DNA from 2 places in the Candidatus Pelagibacter sp. HIMB1321 genome. Region 2 is predicted to be linked to the other one. Evidence: riboswitches for the same ligand, from Rfam matches in the RefSeq annotation. Region 2 holds a riboswitch; the other holds the start of a gene.
What was found. Region 2 has a riboswitch for glycine ahead of B9N70_RS05335 (malate synthase G). Riboswitches for the same ligand answer to the same signal wherever they lie in the genome.
Positions count from the first base shown of each region.

Region 1: linked by a shared signal. The riboswitch ahead of gcvT (glycine cleavage system aminomethyltransferase GcvT) and the one ahead of B9N70_RS05335 (malate synthase G) in region 2 are both predicted to bind glycine.

Region 1 covers NZ_LT840186.1:153,833-164,571, forward strand. The annotation lists gene B9N70_RS00815 (5-oxoprolinase subunit B family protein) at 1-48, shown strand, start outside; gene B9N70_RS00820 (5-oxoprolinase subunit C family protein) at 49-1,002, shown strand; gene B9N70_RS00825 (DMT family transporter) at 989-1,870, shown strand; glycine riboswitch at 1,893-1,983, shown strand; gene gcvT (glycine cleavage system aminomethyltransferase GcvT) at 2,061-3,164, shown strand; gene gcvH (glycine cleavage system protein GcvH) at 3,164-3,544, shown strand; gene gcvP (aminomethyl-transferring glycine dehydrogenase) at 3,546-6,404, shown strand; gene B9N70_RS00845 (NAD(P)/FAD-dependent oxidoreductase) at 6,419-7,666, shown strand; gene B9N70_RS00850 (DUF1365 domain-containing protein) at 7,659-8,423, shown strand; gene B9N70_RS00855 (SAM-dependent methyltransferase) at 8,423-9,601, shown strand; gene B9N70_RS00860 (DUF3833 domain-containing protein) at 9,613-10,158, shown strand; gene B9N70_RS00865 (SDR family NAD(P)-dependent oxidoreductase) at 10,159-10,739, opposite strand, start outside.
Region 2 covers NZ_LT840186.1:983,999-994,737, forward strand. The annotation lists gene ubiG (bifunctional 2-polyprenyl-6-hydroxyphenol methylase/3-demethylubiquinol 3-O-methyltransferase UbiG) at 74-796, shown strand; gene B9N70_RS05315 (DUF1178 family protein) at 793-1,221, opposite strand; gene argJ (bifunctional glutamate N-acetyltransferase/amino-acid acetyltransferase ArgJ) at 1,261-2,562, opposite strand; gene secA (preprotein translocase subunit SecA) at 2,625-5,189, shown strand; gene B9N70_RS05330 (acetyl-CoA carboxylase carboxyltransferase subunit alpha) at 5,184-6,284, opposite strand; glycine riboswitch at 6,377-6,463, shown strand; gene B9N70_RS05335 (malate synthase G) at 6,554-8,737, shown strand; gene recR (recombination mediator RecR) at 8,724-9,335, opposite strand; gene B9N70_RS05345 (YbaB/EbfC family nucleoid-associated protein) at 9,339-9,656, opposite strand; gene dnaX (DNA polymerase III subunit gamma/tau) at 9,653-10,739, opposite strand, start outside.

The sequences.
Region 1 (10,739 bases), 490 kb from region 2:
ATTGTATTTTACCAAATATCTAAAAATGAATTTGAAAATTGGAAATAAATGTATTTTGAGGTTTTAAGAGCAGGCATTAATACAACTATCCAAGATGAAGGAAGAAAAAACCTTTATCATATTGGCGTTACTTCTAGTGGTGCAATTGATAGGAAAAATTATAGATTATCAAATATCATTTTAAAAAATGAAATAAATGATCCAGCTATCGAATTTGCTTTTCAAGGTCCGCACCTCAAAATAAAAAATGGAAGATGTTTTATTTGTATTACAGGAAGTGTTGATTTTGAGATAATTAAAAATAGTGGAGTAATAGAAAAGGGCTATTGTTATAAAATTTATAATTTAGAAGAAGAAGATGAAATAGATATAAGATCAACTAAATCATCAGTATATGGATATTTGAATGTAAAAAATGGTTTCAAATTTGAAAAAGTTTGGGGCAGCTACTCTGTTAATACAAAAGCGAATATTGGTCCTAACGAAGGCAAGAAATTTTCAACAAACCAAAAAATTTATTTAAACAAATATTTAGACAAAGATCCCAAAATTATTCAATTAAGATATTCAAATACCAAAATGAAAAAAGTTAGAATTATAAAAGGTACAAACTTTGATTATTTCTCCGATAAAGCAAAAAAAATTTTTTTTTCAGAACCATTTATAATTTCAAACGAAATTGACCGAATGGGTATAAGATTAAAAGGACCTAATTTAGAAAATATCGTGAGTTCTAATATAAAATCTGAGGGATTAGTTAAAGGTACTATACAAGTCACATCAGACGGAAATCCTATTATAATGCTTGCTGACCATGGTAGTATTGGAGGATATCCTAAAATTGGAACTGTTATATCTGCTGATTTAGATGGCCTAGCTCAATTAACTCCTCATTCAGAAGTTTATTTTGAAGAAGTAAGTCTTGAAGAAGCAGAGGAACTATATAAGAACCAATTAAAAGAATTAAACAAATATTTTAATACAATTAATGAATTTAATTAAAAATCTTCCAGGACCTTTACTTGTATTTCTTGGAGCTTGCAGTCTAAGTTTTGGTGGATTAATTGTTAAATCTTTTGAGGGCGCAACCTTATGGCAGATTCTTTTTTGGCGAACTGTATTCTTTTTATTAGTAATTAGCCTCTATTTAATAATTACTTATAAGAAAAAATTTTTAAAATCATTTTATGATTCTGGTATCCCAGGTTTTTTAGGTGGATTTGTTTTGTCATTTGGTTTTTGTGGATATGTATTCGCGATGTATAATACTACAGTAGCTAATGCTAATTTCATTATACAAACTCAAACAATATTTTTAGCAATTTTTGGATATTTTTTTTTAAAAGAAAAAATTTCTAACATAACTTTAGCTTCAATCATTTTAGCAATTTCAGGTATTCTTCTAATGGTAGGTAGTTCTTTGTCACCGGGTCAGATGACAGGAAATATAGCTGCTTTTTTAATGCCTATTTCTTTTGCGGTATTAATTTTAGTTGTAAGAAAATACCCAAATGTAGATATGGTTCCAGCTCAGTTTATTGCAGGAATATTTGCCTTACTGATAGGATTTTTAATGTCAGAAAAAATTTTAATTTCTAGACATGATATTTTCTTAGGATTTTTAGCAGGCTTTATTCAATTAGGATTTGGTTTTATTTTAATTACAATTGGTGCTCAAAGAACACCCTCAGCTATGGTTGGAATCATTATGTTAACTGAAGCTGTTTTAGGTCCAATATGGGCATGGTTGTTTGTTAATGAGCAACCACCATTTATTGTATTAATTGGAGGTTCAATCGTAATATTCGCAGTATTATTGCAGTTTTACAATTTATACGCTGCAGACAAAAAGCAGATTAATACCAATTGACATTACTACTATATTAATAGAATATTTTAATACGGGAGAGACTACAGACTATCGTAGCGCCGAAGGAGCAACCGCCCAGGAATCTCTCAGGCAAAAAGGACCGTAACATATTAACTCTGGAAAGAGATTAAGTTCTCGCCGAAGGAGCAAAACTCTCAGGCAAATATACAGATGGGTGTTTTGAGTTAATATGGATATAAAAAAAACATCGCTTCACAAACTTCACCAACAACACAACGCAAAGTTTGTTGAATTTGCAGGTTATGAAATGCCAATCCAATATAAAGAGGGCATTGTTGAAGAGCATAAGTTTACAAGAAACCATTGTGGTATTTTCGATGTATCTCATATGGGCCAACTATATATTTACGGTGACCATCAATTATTAGAAGATTTAGAGAAAATTTTTCCAATAGATTTAAAAAATCTAAAAGTAAACCACTCAAAATACAGCTTTTTAATGAATGCTGATGCTGGCATTCACGATGATTTGATTGTCACTAAAATAGAGGGTGGAGTAATAATTATTCTTAATGCTGCTTGTAAAGATACTGACTTTGAAATTTTGCAAAAAACTTTAGGTGGTAAATATAAGATGGTGTTAGATGATGAAAAATCATTAATAGCTATTCAGGGACCTCAATCCTCAAAAATTTTAGAAGAATTAATTCCTGGAGTAAATGACTTATCTTTTATGTCTGGTAATTGGTTTGAATTTTTAGGTTCAAAGACATTTATCACAAGATCTGGTTATACAGGTGAAGATGGATTTGAAATTTCATTAGATAATAGCAAAATAGAACAACTTACTAATAATCTAATTGAAAAAGGTGCAAAATTAATTGGACTTGGTGCAAGAGACACTCTTAGATTAGAAGCAGGGTTATGTTTATACGGTCATGAATTAGATATTCATAAAACACCAATAGAAGCTAATTTAAAGTGGGCAATCTCAAAAAAAAGAATTGAAGACAAAAACTTTTTAGGAAGCGAAAAAATTTTAACCCAAATTAATGAAGGTGTTCAAAATATCAGAGTTGGGATTAAACCTGAGGGAAGAATTATTGCTCGTGAAAAAACAAAAATTTTTAACAAAGAAGATAATTTAGTTGGTGAAGTTACAAGTGGTACATTTGGTCCAAGTGTAAATGGTCCAGTTGCAATGGGTTACATAAACAAAGAATTTTCAAAAAAAGATACAAAAATTTTTCTTGAGGTGAGGGGAAAAAAGTATCCTGCAAATATTTGTGGGTTGCCATTTTATAAAAAAAGCTATGTGAAAGGAGTGAACTAATGAGTGAAGTTAAATATTCAAAAGAACATGAGTGGATTAAATTAGATGGAGAAGTTGCAACTATCGGGATTACTCAACATGCAACAGAAATGTTAGGTGATATTGTTTTTGTTGAACTTCCTGAAGTTGGTTCTTCTGTTGAAAAAGATGGCAATGCTGGTGTAGTAGAGTCTACTAAAGCAGCAAGTGATGTGTATACACCTGTATCTGGAGAAGTGGTTGAAAACAATCAAGCTATTGTTGATGATCCTGGAAAAGTAAACTCAGATCCAGAAAATGATGCATGGTTTTTTAAATTAAAAATAAAAGATAAAGCAGAGTTAGACTCGTTAATGAACAAAGACGAGTATGATAAATTTGCAAAGGAAAGTGGTAATTAATATGCTTAAAAGTTCTCAAAGAGATTTTATAAGAAGACACATTGGTCCATCAGAGGAAGATCAAAATAAAATGTTAAGTGAACTTGGTTTTAAATCATTAGATGATTTGATTTCAAAAACAGTTCCTGAAAATATTTTATTGAAAGAGGAGCTAGAAATTGGTGAACCAAATTCTGAGTATGAAGCTTTGAGAAAATTAAAAGCTATTTCAAAAAAAAATAAGATTTACTCTAATTTTATTGGAATGGGTTACTACGGAACTTTCACTCCATATGTAATTTTAAGAAATATTTTAGAAAATCCAGGTTGGTATACATCGTATACTCCATATCAGCCTGAGGTTGCACAAGGTAGATTGGAAATGTTGTTAAATTTCCAACAGATGATTTGTGATTTTACAGGCATGGATATTTCTAATGCTTCATTATTAGACGAAGGAACAGCTGCTGCAGAGGCGGTTGGACTTAGTTATAGATTATGTAAAAACGACTCTAATATTGTTTTTGTTTCAAAAGATTGTCATCCACAAACTATTGATGTCATTAAAACAAGAGCAGAACCATTAGGATTAACAGTTGTTGTTGGTGATGAAAATTCAGAAATAAAAGAAGATATTGTTTGTGGAATTTTACAATACCCAGGAACACTAGGAGATATCAAAGACCCAAGTGAAGCAATAAGTAAAATTCACAAAAATAATGGAAAAGCTGTACTAGTTTGTGATTTATTAGCTTTAGCTAAACTGAAAACTCCAGCTGAGCTAGGAGCTGATATTGCTGTTGGAAGTTCACAAAGATTTGGAATTCCAATGGGATATGGTGGACCTCATGCAGGTTTCTTTGCAACAAAGGATGAATTTAAGAGATCAATGCCTGGAAGAATTATTGGTGTCTCTGTTGATAGACATGGCAATAAAGCTTACAGACTTTCACTTCAAACAAGAGAGCAACATATAAGAAGAGATAAAGCGACAAGTAATATTTGTACAGCTCAAGCATTGCTTGCAATTGTGTCAGCTGCTTATGCTGTTTACCATGGGCCAGAGGGAATTAAAAAGATTGCTGAAAATACATCTCAGTTAGCAAAAAACTTTGCTGATAAGATTAAACAATCTGGTTATGAAATTTATTCAGATCATTTCTTTGATACAATTACTATTAAAACATTAGATAAAACTGAATCAATTTATCAAAATGCTCTCTCTCAAAATGTAAATATCAGAAAAGTAAATTCTGAAATGCTGTCAGTTGCATTTGATGAGAGAAAAAATGTTTATCGTGCAAATCAATTATTAAAGATCTTTAATTGTTCAGAAACAATCAAAGATAAGATGAATGAAAATTTATCTAACTTACCAAAAAATTTATTAAGATCTTCATCTTATTTAACTCATCCTGTTTTCAATAGTTATCATTCAGAAACAGAAATGTTGAGATATTTAAAGAAATTAGAAGATGCAGACATTGCATTAAATAGATCAATGATTGCTTTAGGTTCATGTACAATGAAACTAAATGCAGTTGCTGAAATGATCCCAGTTACTTGGAGAGAATTTTCAGAACCCCATCCATTTGCACCTGTTGAGCAAATGGAAGGATATAGAACTCTTTTCACAGACTTAAAAAATTGGTTAAGATCTGTTACTGGATTTTCTGGTGTATCTTTACAACCTAATGCTGGTGCTCAAGGTGAGTTTGCTGGTTTAATGGTAATTAAAAAATACCACGAACAAAATGGTGAAACGAATAGAAATGTTTGTCTTATACCAAGTTCAGCCCATGGCACAAATCCTGCAAGTGCACAAATGGTTGGCATGAAGGTTGTAGTTATTAAATGTGATGAACATGGAAATGTTGACATTGATGACTTAAAAGAAAAAGCAGAAACTCACAAAGATAACCTTGCTGCATTGATGGTAACTTATCCTTCAACCCATGGTGTGTTTGAAGAAAAAATTACTGAAATATGTGAATTGATTCATAACAATGGTGGTCAAGTTTATATGGACGGCGCAAACTTAAATGCGTTAGTAGGTGTTGCAAAACCAGGTAAATTTGGTCCTGATGTTTGTCATATTAATTTGCATAAAACTTTTTGTATTCCACATGGTGGCGGTGGGCCAGGTATGGGTCCAATTGCATGCAAAAGACATTTAGAAAAATATTTGCCTAAACATTCTGTTATTAAAGATTGTGGACCTGTAACTGGTATGGGCGCGGTGTCAGCTGCACCTTGGGGTAGTTCAAGTATTTTATCTATTTCTTGGATGTATATTAAAATGATGGGATCAGAAGGACTTAAAAAAGCTTCACAAGTTGCGATATTAAACGCTAATTACTTAGCTCATAAGCTTAAGGATGCATTTCCAATTTTATATAAAGGGAAAAACGGAAATGTTGCCCATGAATGTATTATTGATATTAGAAAGATTAAGTCTGAAACTGGCATCACAGAAGAAGATATAGCTAAAAGACTGATCGATTTTGGTTTCCATGCACCAACGATGTCTTGGCCTGTAGCTGGTACAATGATGATTGAACCGACCGAAAGTGAAGGCTTAGATGAAATCAATCGTTTCTGTAATACTTTGATAACAATTAAAAATGAGATTGATAAAATTCAATCTGGTCAATTTGATAAAATTGATAACCCAATTAAAAATGCACCTCATACGCATGTTGAAGTGGCTGCAAATAAATGGGATCATAAATATGAAAGAGAAGAGGCGGCATATCCAACAGAAATTTTAAAATCAACTAAATATTGGCCACCGGTTGCAAGAGTAGACAATGTTTATGGTGATAAAAATTTATTCTGTACATGTCCATCTATAGATGAGTATAAAGATACCGCAGCATAAAGGTATTTTTATAAATGAAAATTGCAGTAGTTGGATCAGGGATCTCTGGATTAAGTTCTGCATATTATCTATCTAAAAAACATAAGGTTGATCTCTTTGAAAAAGAAGATCGCTTTGGGGGTCATTCACATACTTTAGATATTCATTACTCTGAAAAAGAAAAAGTTGCAGTGGATATTGGTTTTATGGTTTTTAATAAACAAACTTATCCAAACCTGATTAATTTTTTTTCTGAAAATAATATTGAAATTGAAAAAAGTGATATGTCTTTTTCAGTTACTGTCAAAGGAACTAATATCGAATATTGTGGGAAAGGCTTAGGAGGTATTTTTTCAAATAAGCAAAACTTGTTTAATCCAAAATTTATTAAAATGTTTTTTGAAATTATAAGTTTTTATAAAAACTGTGAAAAACTTAATTCAAATTCATTAGATAAATCTCTAACTTTAGGTGAATATTTAAAGCAAATTAAAATTTCAGATTATTTTATAAACTATCATATAATTCCAATGGTATCTGCGATTTGGTCAATGCCCCCTTATGAGGCATCACAAATGCCATTAAGCTTTTTCTTAAGTTTTTTTAAAAATCACGGATTGTTTAAATTAAAAGATCGACCTCAATGGTACACCGTAACCAATAGAAGTAAAACTTATGTAGATAAAATTTTATCTAAAATTAATGGTGAGTATTATATGAATTATGGAATTAATAAAATCACCAGAGATAATAATAGTGTTAAAGTTTATTATGGTTCAGAGAATGAGTTTTTTGTTTATGACAAAGTAGTTTTAGCAACTCATGCAGATGATACATTAAATATTTTAAATGATGCGTCTGATTTAGAAAAAGATATTTTAAGTAATTTTAATTATAAAAGTAACACGGCCATTATTCATTCCGATCAATCTGTAATGCCATTAAATAAAAAAGCATGGTGTTCATGGAATTCAGCTCTCAATCCAAAAGATCACAAACAATCCTCAGTGACTTACTGGTTAAATCAATTACAAAATTTAAAAATAGATAAAGATATCTTTTTAACTCTTAATCCATTTTTTGAGATTGATAGCTCAAAAATATACAATCAAATTGAATTCACTCATCCTTATTACGATGAAAAAGCCTTGAATAATCAATCAAAACTAAAAGATATTCAAAATATTAATAACACTTTATTTGCGGGTAGTTATTTTGGTTACGGATTTCATGAAGATGGCATAAAATCTTCAATAGAAATGCTCAAAACCATTAATGATTAATTCAGCTATTTATAACGGCAAAGTAATACACAAGCGTTTTAAACCTAAAGTCCATTCATTTAAATATAGTGTTTTTTCATTATTAATAGATCTATCTGAACTAGAAACTCTAGATAAAGAGATCAGTTTTTTTTCATTAAATAAATTTAATTTAATAAGTTTTTTTGAAAAAGATCATGGAGATAGAGATGGTTCACCTTTGATAGGCTGGGTAACTAAACAATTACAGAACTATGAAATTAATACTGACAATATAAAGATTAAACTTTTGTGTTATCCAAGAATTTTTGGATATGTTTTTAATCCACTGAGTGTTTTTTATATCTATGATGAAAATGAAAATATCATTGCAATTTTATATGAAGTTAAAAATACATTTGGTGAACAACACACCTATGTATTTAAAGTCAAAGATGATCAAAAACTTCTACAACATAATTGTAGTAAAAAATTTCATGTCTCACCTTTTATTGAAATGAATTGTAGTTATTTTTTTAGGTTATTAAAACCAGGTGAAAAGATTTCAGTAGTTATTGATCAATATCAAGACCAAGATAAAATTCTTTATGCATCTCAAGATGGTACAAGAATAGATTTTAATTCTAAAGAACTATTAAAATCGTACTTAAAACATCCCATTATGACATTTAAGATAATTATAGCGATACATTATGAAGCCTTTAATTTGTGGATAAAAGGAATTAAATTTATCAAAAAAAAAATAAAAATAAGAAACAATATAACGATAGAAAATTAATGATCTTAAATAATATTTCAGACAGAATTGTTTTTTCATTATTAAAAAATATAGATTATGGTCATTTGGAAATTAAAACAGCTAAAAATAATTTGTTAAATTTTGGTGACACTCAATCAAAATTAAAAGCTGATATGACAATTAAAAATCCAGCATTTAATTATAATTTAATAAAAGGTGGAAGTATTGCATTTGCTGAATGTTATATGCGTGATGAATTTGAAACATCTAATCTTTCTAATTTAATTGAGTTAACAGCAAGAAATATTAAAACAGTTCACAAATTTTCAGGTGTTTTTGATTTTCCATTATTTAATTATATTAAGAACAAGTTTGTTAAAAATACAAAAAGTCGAAGTAAAGAAAATATCGCTAAACATTATGATCTTGGAAATGAGTTCTTTTCTTTATGGTTAGATAAAACTCTTACTTATTCGAGTGCTATCTTTGATGAACAAAATAAAGATTTATCCTCTGCACAAAATAATAAATATCAAAAATTAATAGATTTAATGAGACCCAATCATGGAGATAAGGTTTTAGAAATTGGTTGTGGTTGGGGTGGTTTTGCAGAATATTTAGGTAAAAATTATGATGTTAAATTAGACTGCATCACTATCTCAAAAAAGCAATTTGAATATGCAAAAGAGAGAATTCAAAAATGTGGTTTAAATGAAAAAGTTAATATTGAGATTAAAGATTATAGAGACCTTAAAGGAAAATATAATTCAGTTGCATCAATTGAAATGATTGAGGCTGTTGGACAAAATTATCTTCAAAGCTATTTTAATACTATAAAACAGAATTTATCAGATGGTGGTAAAGCCGCTATTCAGGCAATCACAATTGATGATAGCATCTACGAAAGGTATAAAAATAAACAAGATTTCATTCAAAAGTATATTTTTCCAGGTGGATTTTTACCTTCCAAAAACAGTTTAGAAAAATACGCTTCTGATAATGGTTTATTTTTTAATGGTTATAACTCTTATGCTGAGGATTATTCTAACACTCTTGCTATCTGGAGAGATAAATTTAATGAAAAGTGGGAACAAATAAAAGAACAAGGATTTGATAATACTTTTAAAAGAATGTGGGAATTTTATCTCTCGTATTGTGAGGCTGGTTTTAAATCCAGGAATATAGATTTGATTCAATTCTCATTACAAAATAAATAAAAGGAACAATAATGATTATAAAAACAATGAGATCTATTTTATTGATAATATTAGCATTCTTAATTACAAGCTGTTCAAACAATAGTGCTATGAAACCAGAAGATTTTAAAAATAAAGAGCCAAGATTAATTATTGAAGAGTATTTATCAGGTAACGTAAAAGCTTGGGGAGTTTTACAGAACAGATCTGGTAAAGTAACTCGTCAGTTTTCAGCTGATTTAGATGGAACTTGGGACGGCAAACAATTAATTTTAAAAGAAAAATTTAATTGGGATGATGGTGAAGTACAAAATCGTGAATGGACTATAAACAAAATAGATGAAAACAACTATGAGGGAACTGCGGGAGATGTTGTTGGAAAAGCAATTGGTTACTCATATGGTCCTGCTTTTAAATTTGAATATGTTTTATTAGTACCAGTTAAAGGTAAAGAGTTGAAAATTACTTTTGATGACTGGATTTTTAAACAAGATGAAAGAGTTGCAATTAATAGAGCAACCATGACTAAGTTTGGGTTTAAAGTTGCAGAGCTGACTGTTGTTTTTGTAAAAGATTAATTATTTCTTTTGATGTTTGGTCATTTGACCCACTAAACTAAAATAAAGTTTACTTGGCAAGAAACTTAAAATTTTCAATATAACAGTTAATGATTTTGGAAAATGTATTTCAAAAACATTTTTGTTAATTAAGCCATCATAAATTTTATCTGCAGCATAATCAGTAGTTTTAATAAACGGCATTTTAAAATCATTTTTATCAGTCATTGGAGTTTTAATAAATCCTGGAGAGACTAAGCAAACACGAACACCAAATCTTTTAAAATCAAAATACAAACTTTCAGCTAAATTATTTAACGCTGATTTTGAAGGACCATAGCCAGTAGAATTAGGCAGACCCCTATAACCTGCTATTGAAGATACAATTGTTATTGTACCTTTTTTTCTATCTCTAAAATATTGTTCAACTGCTTTTATAGTATTTACAGTTCCAAAAAAATTAATTTTAAACACATCTTCTATTTGCTCTACATCAATTTCTTTTTCTTTTTTAGGGTTCCAAGTTCCTGTAGAAAAAAAACAAATATCTATATCTTGGTATTTATTTTTTATTTGTTCAAAAACATCAACACACTTTTGTT
Region 2 (10,739 bases):
TTTAAAAAAAAGCACAATTTAATTAATATTTGATAAATTGCATCTTAATTGTTATGTCAATTAATTATTTTATATGAGCAGTGTAAATTATAAAGAAATTGAAAAATTCTCGAAGATTGCTGAAGAATGGTGGGATCCCAAAGGTAAATTTAAGCCATTACATAAATTTAATCCAATTAGAATTGCTTATATTAAAGATCATATAATTAAAACCTTTAAAATAATTGAAAAAAAAACACCTTTAAAAAAATTAAAAGTTTTAGATATCGGATGTGGAGGTGGTTTATTATCTGAACCAATGTGTAGATTAGGAGCTGAAGTGACTGCTATTGATGCATCTGAAAGAAATATTAAGGTTGCAAAACTTCATGCAAAAAAAAATAATCTAAAAATAAATTATATTCATACTTCACCAGAAAAAATGAAAGTTAAAAATCATTTTGACGTTATTTTAAATATGGAAATTGTAGAACACGTTGAAGATGTTAATTTTTTTTTAAAATCTTGTAGTAAACTTTTAAAAAAAGATGGAATAATGTTTGTTGCAACTTTGAACAAAACACTTAAATCTTATTTATTTGCAATTGTAGGTGCTGAGTATGTTTTGCGATGGCTTCCTATTGGTACTCATGATTGGGAGAAGTTTGTAAAACCAGATGAATTAATTTCTACACTCAAAAACTATAATCTTAATTTGGATAAAATTGATGGTATGCAATTTAATATTTTAACTGACAAATGGAAAATAAGTTCAGATAAATCAGTAAATTATATTACTAAATTTATAAAAAATTAATTATTTTTATCCTCTACCCAAGGTATCAATTGGGCATCAATTCCTTCTTCTCTCAGTTCTTTAAGGTCCTGTTTTGATGCTGTGCCATAAATACCTTCTTGTTTTTTCTTATTATCGTAATGAATAGATCGAGCTTCATAAGCAAAGTTATTTCCTACATACTCAAAATTATTTTTAATAAACTTTTGGTATTCTGTGATTGTTTTTTTTATTTTATCATATTTTTTTTGGTCTTTATAATTTGTTGAATTAAATTTTTTACTAATTAAATTTGGTGCCATTAAACTTTTTTCTACTTCTAAAGAATTACAATTGTGACAATTCAAAAATTTTTTCTTTTTTAATTTTTCATATTCTCTTGAACTTGCAAACCAACTTTCAAAAGTTAAATTACATTTCTTACAATTTAGACTATACTTAATCATAATATTAATTTGGTAATTTGGTTTAAAATTTCAATAGTCTTAACTTCTGTAGTCGGCATTTATTTCTATGTATTTTTTAGTTAAATCCATTGTATATACAGTAAAACTCTTTTTGCCTGTTCCTATTTTTATATTTATTTCAATATTTTGATTTTTCATATACTCGGCCACTTCTGATTCATTGTAATTTGGATCGATCTTACCTTTTTTAACAATGCTAATATTACCAAATAGGATAGCAATCTTATCGATTTTAATTGGTACCTGTGCTTTACCAATAGCCATGATCACTCTACCCCAATTAGGATCTTCACCGGCAATTGCTGTTTTTACTAATGGAGAGTTAGCAATAGAAAAAGCGATTGTTTTTGCATCAAACTCTGTTTTTGTATCATTAATATTTATAGTTATAAATTTTGAGGCACCTTCACCATCTGCAACTATTCTTTTAGCTAAACTTAATAAAGTTCTATGAAGTGATTGATCAAAATCTTTTAATATTTTGTCATTAAAACTATTTATTTTTTTGTGAACTGCTTGGCCGGTTGAAAAAATTGAAACCATATCATTTGTACTCGTGTCTCCATCACAGCTTATGGCATTAAATGTTGTTTCTATATTTTTATTTAAAAGCTTTTTAAGTATATCATTTGATAAATCTGCATCAGTGAAAATATATCCAAGTGTAGTTGCTAGGTTTGGATGTATCATGCCAGAACCTTTTGCAATACCATAAATTTTAACTAAAGTTTTTCCTATATAACATTCTTCCATAGCTACTTTTGGTTGAGTATCTGTTGTCATGATCCCAAGTGCAGCCTTCATCCAAATAAATTTATTTTGTGTATATTTGATATTCTTTATTAAATCAGGAATTTTAGTAATTATTTTTTGTTCTGGAAAAGTTTCACCTATTGTTCCTGTGCAGCCAAACAAAATATTTTTTGATCTAATAATTTTTGGCTCATCCTCATCATGCTTTTGTTTATCAGTTAACTCACGAGATATTACCCCAGCAATATTTTGAATGCTTTTATATCCCTGATCACCCGTAAAAGCATTAGCATTTCTTGTATTGACCAATAATGAAAAAATCTTTTTAGTTTTCTGATTAATGTTCCATTTTATGTTCTCAGATACTATTTTAGACTTAGTATAAACTGATGCAAAATTTGCCCCCTCCCTAAAATAAAACATGACCAAATCATCTCTAGGAGTTTTGTAAAGATTTGCACTGATAGCTGAAACAGATAAACCATCTAAATGATCTAAATCCTGAAAATCATTCATTTTATGATTTTTTGATTTGGAATTTAAAAAATTCGATATATTGAAACCCATGCTATTTAAAATCGTTATTTAATAGTTATATTAATCTTATAATTAATTATATATCAAAACCAATGTTTAATCCTTTAAGCTTTATTTCTAAATTTATCAAATCCAGTAATCAGAAAGAACTGGATAGGATTACTAAAATTGTTGAAAACATCAATTCATTAGAACAAAACTTTAAAAACCTTAATGACAAAGATTTTCCCAACAAGACTAATGAATTAAAAAATAGAATAAAAAACGGTGAAACTTTAGATCAAATTTTACCTGAAGCGTTTGCCTTAGTAAGAGAGGCCTCTAAAAGATCTAGGAAAGAAAGACATTATGATGTCCAGTTAATTGGTGGTGTTGTCTTGCATGAAAATAAAATTGCAGAAATGAGAACAGGAGAAGGAAAAACTTTGACCATTGCACTTTCTGCTTATTTGAACGCTCTAGAGGAAAAAGGTGTGCATGTAGTTACAGTAAATGATTATCTTGCAAAAAGAGATTCTCAAGAGATGGGTCAGATTTATAATTTCTTAGGTTTGACATCGGGATTTATTAATAATGATCAAAATGATTTTGAAAGAAAGAAAAATTATAATTGTGATATTACATATGCCACAAACAGCGAGTTAGGCTTTGATTATCTAAGAGATAATATGAAATACTCACTTGATGAAAAAGTTCAAAGAGAGCATCATTATTCAATAGTTGATGAAATAGACTCTTGTTTAATTGATGAGGCTAGAACACCTTTGGTAATTTCTGGAGCAGCTGAAGATAAAACTAATCAATATTTAGCTATTGATAAATTAGTAAAACAATTAAAAAAAGAAGATTATGAAATAGATGAAAAAGATAAAAATATATTATTAACAAATAACGGTATCAACAATGTTGAAAAAATATTTTCGAATGCAGGTATTTTAAAAAATAATAACTTCTATGATCCTGAAAATTTAGCTTTAGTTCATCACGTAAATCAAGCACTAAGAGCAAATCATCTATTTGAAAAAGGAAAAGATTACATCATAAAAGATAATAGTTTAAAAATTATTGATGAATTAACAGGAAGAATTCTTGAGGGCAGAAGGTTTGGTGATGGTCTACATCAGGCTTTAGAAGCTAAAGAAAAAATTGAAATTCAGGCTGAGAATCAAACTCTAGCGTCTATTACTTATCAAAATTATTTTAAACTATATAAAAGAATATCAGGTTGTACTGGAACAGCTGCAACAGAAGCAGAAGAATTTTATGAAATTTATAATTTACCAGTAGTTGTGATTCCAACTAACAATCCTATGATACGGAAAGATTATAATGATCAAATATTTAGATCTGAAGATGAAAAAAACCAAGCAATAGTAAAAAATATAAAAGAATGTAATCAATCTGGACAGCCATTATTAGTATTTACTTCTAGTGTGAATAAATCTGAAGTTTATTCAAAACTACTATCAAGAGAAAATATCAAACACGTAGTTTTAAATGCCAAAAATCATGAAAGTGAAGCAGAAATTATCGCTAACGCAGGTAAAGAAGGTTCTGTAATTATAACAACTAGTATCTCGGGTAGAGGTGTTGATATTCAACTAGGAGGAAAAAAAGGATCTATTCCAGATGAACAACTAAAAAAAGAAAAAAATAAAATAAAATCATTGGGTGGCTTGTTTGTAATAGGCACTGAAAGAATGGAGTCTAGAAGAGTTGACAACCAGGCTAGAGGAAGATCTGGTAGACAAGGTGATGAAGGTAGCTCAATTTTTTATGTAAGTTTAGAAGATGATTTAATGAGAATATTTGGATCAGAGTCCATGAATAATATTCTTCAAAAACTTGGGCTCAAAGATGGGGAAAGTATTGACCACCCTTGGATTAATAAAGCTCTTGAAAGAGCTCAGCAAAAAGTTGAAGCCAGAAATTTTGATATCAGGAAAACCTTAATAAAATTTGATAATGTTCTTAACGATCAAAGGCACGTAATATTTTCACAAAGAAATGATGCAATGAATAGTGATCAAATTTTTGATTATTCAGAGGATTTTTTAAAAGAAATCATTGATGATTTAATAAAATTAAAAATTCAAAAAATTGCAAACTCAAAAAGTAGCGAATTTGATAACAGATTAAAATCTCTGATGGGCAAAACTCTAAAAGAAGATGATTTTGTAGTGATTAACTCTTTAAATGATAATGATTTTAGAAAAAGAATAAGAGATCAGTTTAATTTTAGTAGAGCTGAAAGAACAAAAATATTAGGTGAAAATCAATCAAAAGAAATTGAAAAAAGAATTTTATTGCAATCGATAGACATGAATTGGAAATCACATATTCAATATTTGGAGCAATTAAGACAAGTTATTGGGTTAAGATCTTATGGTCAAAGAGATCCTTTGATAGAATATAAAAAAGAGGCATATGATTTATTTTCAAATCTATTAGAAAAACTAAAACTTGATTACATCACAGTTTTAATGAATTTAAAAATTGTTGAGCAGCCTAGGCAGGAAAACAATAAAAATAAAGAACCTGAAATACTTAATAATCCAAAATGCCTTTTAATTTTGAAAAAAGACCAAAAAATTTCAAGAAATGATAGATGCGAAGCAACTGGCAAAAAATTCAAACAGTGCTGTGGAGCTTTATAAAAAAATAGTTACTAAAAAAGCTATTAACAATAAAAAAGCTGCTGTTAAAAAAAATATCTTTTTATTTTTACTATAAAATTGTTCTAAATTATTTTTCTTGGTTTCCAGTGTGCTCAGACTTTTTGGATTACTAATAAAACCTTTGTTTCTTCCTATTTTTAGAAATTTATTTTTTCTTTGATCTAAAATTTCCTCAGCAGACATCTCTTTATATGCATTTAAGTTTTTGGAAATGGACTCTCTTACATTACTTAAAATTAAGTTTCTGTCTCGATGTGCACCACCAAGCGGTTCAGGGATAATCTCATCAATAACCTTTAATTCCAGAAGATCTCTCGCTGAAAGTTTCATGGCTTTTGCAGCATCTAACATTTTTTTTGGATCCCTCCATAAAATAGTTGCACATCCTTCAGGTGATATAACGGAATAAATTGCATTCTCTAACATTATAACTTTACTAGATGAAGCAAGAGCTATTGCCCCTCCAGACCCTCCCTCACCAATCACTATTGCTAATGTTGGGACCCTTAATTTCATACAGCACTCAATTGATTTAGCAATTGCCTCTGCCTGTCCTCTTTCCTCTGCACCTACTCCAGGATAAGCACCAGGTGTATCAATGAATGAAATTATCGGAATATTGAATTTGTCTGCAAGCTCCATTAATCGAATTGTTTTTCTATAACCTTCAGGCCTCATCATCCCAAAGTTTCTTTCAATTCTTGTTTCTAGATTTTCACCTTTCTCTTGTCCTATTACTAAAACTGATTGCCCATTAAATTTTGCAAATCCAGTAAGAACTGACTTATCTTCACCATAATATCTATCACCTGCTAAAGAAATGAAGTCCTCAAATAAATTATCTATAAAAAATTTTGACTTAGGCCGATCCTCATGTCTTGCGACCATCGTAGTTTGCCAAGGATCTAATGAAGAATAAATTTCTTTTAATTTTTTATCTAATTCATCTTGAGTTTTTGAAATCTTATTAGTATCTACCTCTGAGAGGCCACCTTGATTGTAAGGATCTTTTAGTTTCTCAAGCTCACTTTCTAAGTTTTTTATATCAGACTCAAAGTTAAGATAATTTTTCATTTTATGAGAATAGTACTTATGCTTTAAAAAAGGCAATAAAATGTTTTAGTTTTTTATTAATAAATTGACATCAATATATTAACTTGTAGATTTCTCCCTTATCGGGAGAGACTAATATTTTAGCACCGAAGGAGCAACCACCCCGGAAACTCTCAGGTAAACTGGACCGATAATGGCATAACACTCTGGAAAGTGAATAATTTTCCGCCGAAGGAGCAAAACTCTCAGGCAAAAATACAGATGGGGTAAAGTAAAAAGTAATAAGTGATATGCAGGAAAAATATATAAACGTAAACAATCTAAGAGTTTCAGAAAAACTTCTTAATTTTGTCAATGAGGAGTTGTTAAAAGATACTGAAGTTTCTCCTAATAGTTTTTGGGCGGGGTTTGATAAAGCAGTTCATGAACTTGCTCCAAAGAACAAAGAATTATTAAATATTAGAGATAAACTGCAAAAACAAATCGATGAGTGGCATATCAAAAATAAAGGAAATGAAATTAATATTGATGAATATAAAAAATTTCTTTTAGACATAGGTTATCTTAAAGAAGAAGGTCCAGATTTTAAAATCGAAACAAATAATATTGATGAAGAAATTGCAAACATAGCAGGACCGCAACTTGTAGTTCCAATAATGAATGCACGATACGCGCTTAATGCTGCTAACGCTCGATGGATGAGTTTGTATGATAGTTTGTATGGAACAGATGCTATCAAGCCTATTGATACTTCAAAGAAGGATTATGATGCTTCTAGAGGAGAGCTAGTAATTAATTATGCAAAGGAATTTTTAGATAAATATTTTTCATTAGAAAACTTTAGCTGGAAGGAGGTTACAAGTTTTGATATTCAAGAAAAATCCTTAATTATTTATAATAATGAAAAAACAACAAAGTTAAAAGATCAAAATAAATTTATAGGTCACATAGGTGAAAGTGATAAACCTTCTTCAATTATTCTTAAAAATAATAATCTCCACATTGAAATATTAGTTGATCCAACTTCTTTAAGTGGCAAACAAGATCCGGCAGGGATTACCGATTTAATTATAGAGTCTGCGCTGTCAACTATTTGTGATAACGAAGACAGTGTTGCGGCTGTAGATGCTGAAGATAAAGTTGCTTGTTATCAAAATTGGTTGGGACTGATGAAGGGAGACCTTGTAAATAAATTTGAAAAAAATGGAAAAACTATTGAGAGAAAACTGAATAAAGACAAAAGCTATATCTCAAAAGATGGCCTTGGACTTAAATTGCATGGTAGAAGTTTGTTGCTTGTCCGAAATGTTGGACATCTCATGACAAATTCTGCGATCTTATTAAAAGATGGTGCAGAAATTCCTGAAGGAATAATGGATGCATTCATTACAACAGCTGCAGCCCTTCATGATTTTAAACTGAAAGGTAATTCAAGATCTGGCTCTGTTTATATTGTTAAACCAAAAATGCATGGGCCAGATGAAACTGCTTTTACAGATTTGATTTTTACTAAGGTTGAGGAAGTTTTAAATTTAAAAAAATATACCTGCAAAATTGGAATTATGGATGAGGAGAGAAGAACCTCAGCTAATCTTAAAGAGTGCATTAGATCTCTTATGAATAGAGTATTTTTTATAAACACTGGATTTTTAGACAGAACTGGTGATGAGATGCACACCTCTATGGAAGCTGGTCCAATGATTAAAAAAGGTGATATGAAATCATCGAAGTGGATTAATGCCTATGAAAATAACAATGTTGATGTTGGTATAAAGTGTGGATTTTCAGGAAAAGCACAAATTGGAAAAGGTATGTGGGCTATGCCAGACAAAATGAAAGACATGTTAGAACAAAAAACAGATCACTTAAAAGCTGGTGCTAATTGTGCGTGGGTACCATCTCCAACCGCAGCAGCTTTGCATGCATTACATTATCATGAAATAAATATTTTTGATAAACAGAAAGAAATTCAATCAAGAGATGCTGCTAAACTTAATGATCTTCTAACAATTCCTGTTGCGGATAGACCAAACTGGTCATTAGAAGAAATTAGATCAGAAGTTTCAAATTCTGCTCAAACTCTTCTAGGATATGTTGTAAGATGGATTGATCATGGAGTTGGATGCTCTAAGGTTCCAGACATTAATAATGTTGGACTAATGGAAGATAGAGCAACTTTAAGAATTTCATCTCAGCATATAGCCAATTGGGTGCATCATGAGATTATTTCTAAAGAAAACGTGATTGAAATTATGAAAGAGATGGCAAAAGTAGTTGATAAGCAAAATGAAAATGACTCTGCTTATTCTAGAAGTGGTAGATCGAGTTATAATAAAATGTCTGATGACTTTGAAAATTCAATAGCTTTCTCAGCAGCCTGTGATTTAATTTTTAAAGGCAAAGAACAACCTTCTGGATATACAGAACCTTTGTTACATTTAAATAGAATTAAAATTAAATCTATTCAGAATTAGAATTTAAATTTGAACGATTTTTAAAAGCGGAGAACAAAGTACCATCATCTAAACTTTCTATTTCCCCTCCGACAGGTAAACCTTGTGCTAACTTTGTGATTTTTGCATTAGTTTTCTTTAAGCTATCCTGAATATAATAAGCTGTGGTCTGTCCTTCTACAGTTGCACTAGTTGCTAAAATAACTTCTTCAATTTTATCCTTAACCACTCTTTCAACTAAAGAATTTATTAAAAGATCTTCTTTTCTGTGTCCTGCAGAAGCTAATGTGCCCCCAAGAATATGGAAGTATCCCTTATAAATGTTTGAGTTCTCTATTGACCATTGATCTGCTATATCTTCAACAACACAAATTTTATTATATTTTTCTTTAACATTTTCACAATTTATACATCCCTCATTAACAGATTTTAAAGAACCACATGAGTTACATCGTGTTACATTTTTATAAACTTGAGCTAATGTATTAGCCATTGGTTTTATAATTTCATCTCTATTATTGATGAGTTTTAATACAATTCGTTTTGCTGATTTAGGACCAAGACCAGGTAATTTTGAAATTAATTTTACTAGATCTTCTATTTCAGTAATATTTTGCATCAACTATAATGGCCATTTAAAACCAGGAATACCCAAACCACCAGTAGCTTTTGAAATTTCTTCTGTAGTTTTTGATTTTAATTGAGATTTTGCGTTGTTATGTGCAGCAACTATTAAATCCTCAAGAATTGACTTATCTTCCTTCAAAATTTCATCAGATAATTCAATTTTTTGCATCTCACCTTCTCCATCTAATGTAACTTTAACAGAATTAGAGCCCGATACTCCTTCAACTCTAATACTTTTAATTTTTTCTTGGCTTTCCTTCATTTTTGCCTCTAATTCTTTAGCTTTTTCCAGTATCTTTGAAAAATCCGTCATTTATCTTCATTCTTTCTAGTGAGCTTAACGTCAATTAATTCAGCATCTGGAAAATACTCCATTACCATCTTATGCAAATCTGTTTTTTTTGTACTTTCAATTAATTCTTTTTGTTCGTTTTTTTCTTTGTCTTTAATTGACATCTCTCCCTGATTTTTACTAAAACTAATAATCCACCTCTCATTAGTCCATTCCAATAATTTTGTTGATAAATTTTTTACAAAATCTTTGTCCAGATTGTCATTAAAAGAAATTTCTATTCTACAATTTTCAAATTTTACTAGATTGACATTTTTTTCTAACTCATATTTAAGTTTCATTTCTTTCTTAATAGAACACAATTCTACTAATTCATTAAAAGACTGAATTTTAATATTATTTAGATTTTTTGTACTTATCTGTGAATCTAATTTCATTTTTTTTTCTTGTGAAACATTTTTGATCTGATTGATAGTATCTTTATTCATAATTTTAGATGCGATATTTGTTTCTATCTTTTCTTTTGGATCCTGCAGATCTTCAGTAGCAACCTTATCTTCATCTTTAGGCTTAAATCCTTTGATATGAATTAACCTTAATAAAAACATCTCAATTGATAAATGTTGATTAGACACAATATCTAATTCACTAAGAGTTTTTATTGTGAACTGCCAAAATAAGATCAAAACTTCATTGTTAATATTATCTGATATTTCCTTAATTTGATTAAACTCTTCATCGTTGAGAGAGAAGTTTGTACTTTCCAATGTAAGAGAATTTATATTTTTAAAATAATATAAAATTTCTAAAAAATCATTAATGAATATTTTTGGTTCAACACCTTGATCATAGATATTTCTATAACTTTCAATAACTTTATTCTCATCACCTTTTAAGATTAAATTAAACATCTCTATTAATTGTGATTTATCAAAATATCCAAATATTTTTTGTGCTACACTTAGATCTAATTCTTTCTCACCATCAAGACTTAAAAGGGCTCTATCAAGTAGTGATAACGCATCTCTAACAGATCCTTCGGAAATTTTTACAATGAGCTTTAATGCTTCATCAGTTGCATTGCCTTTTTCTTTATCTTTAATC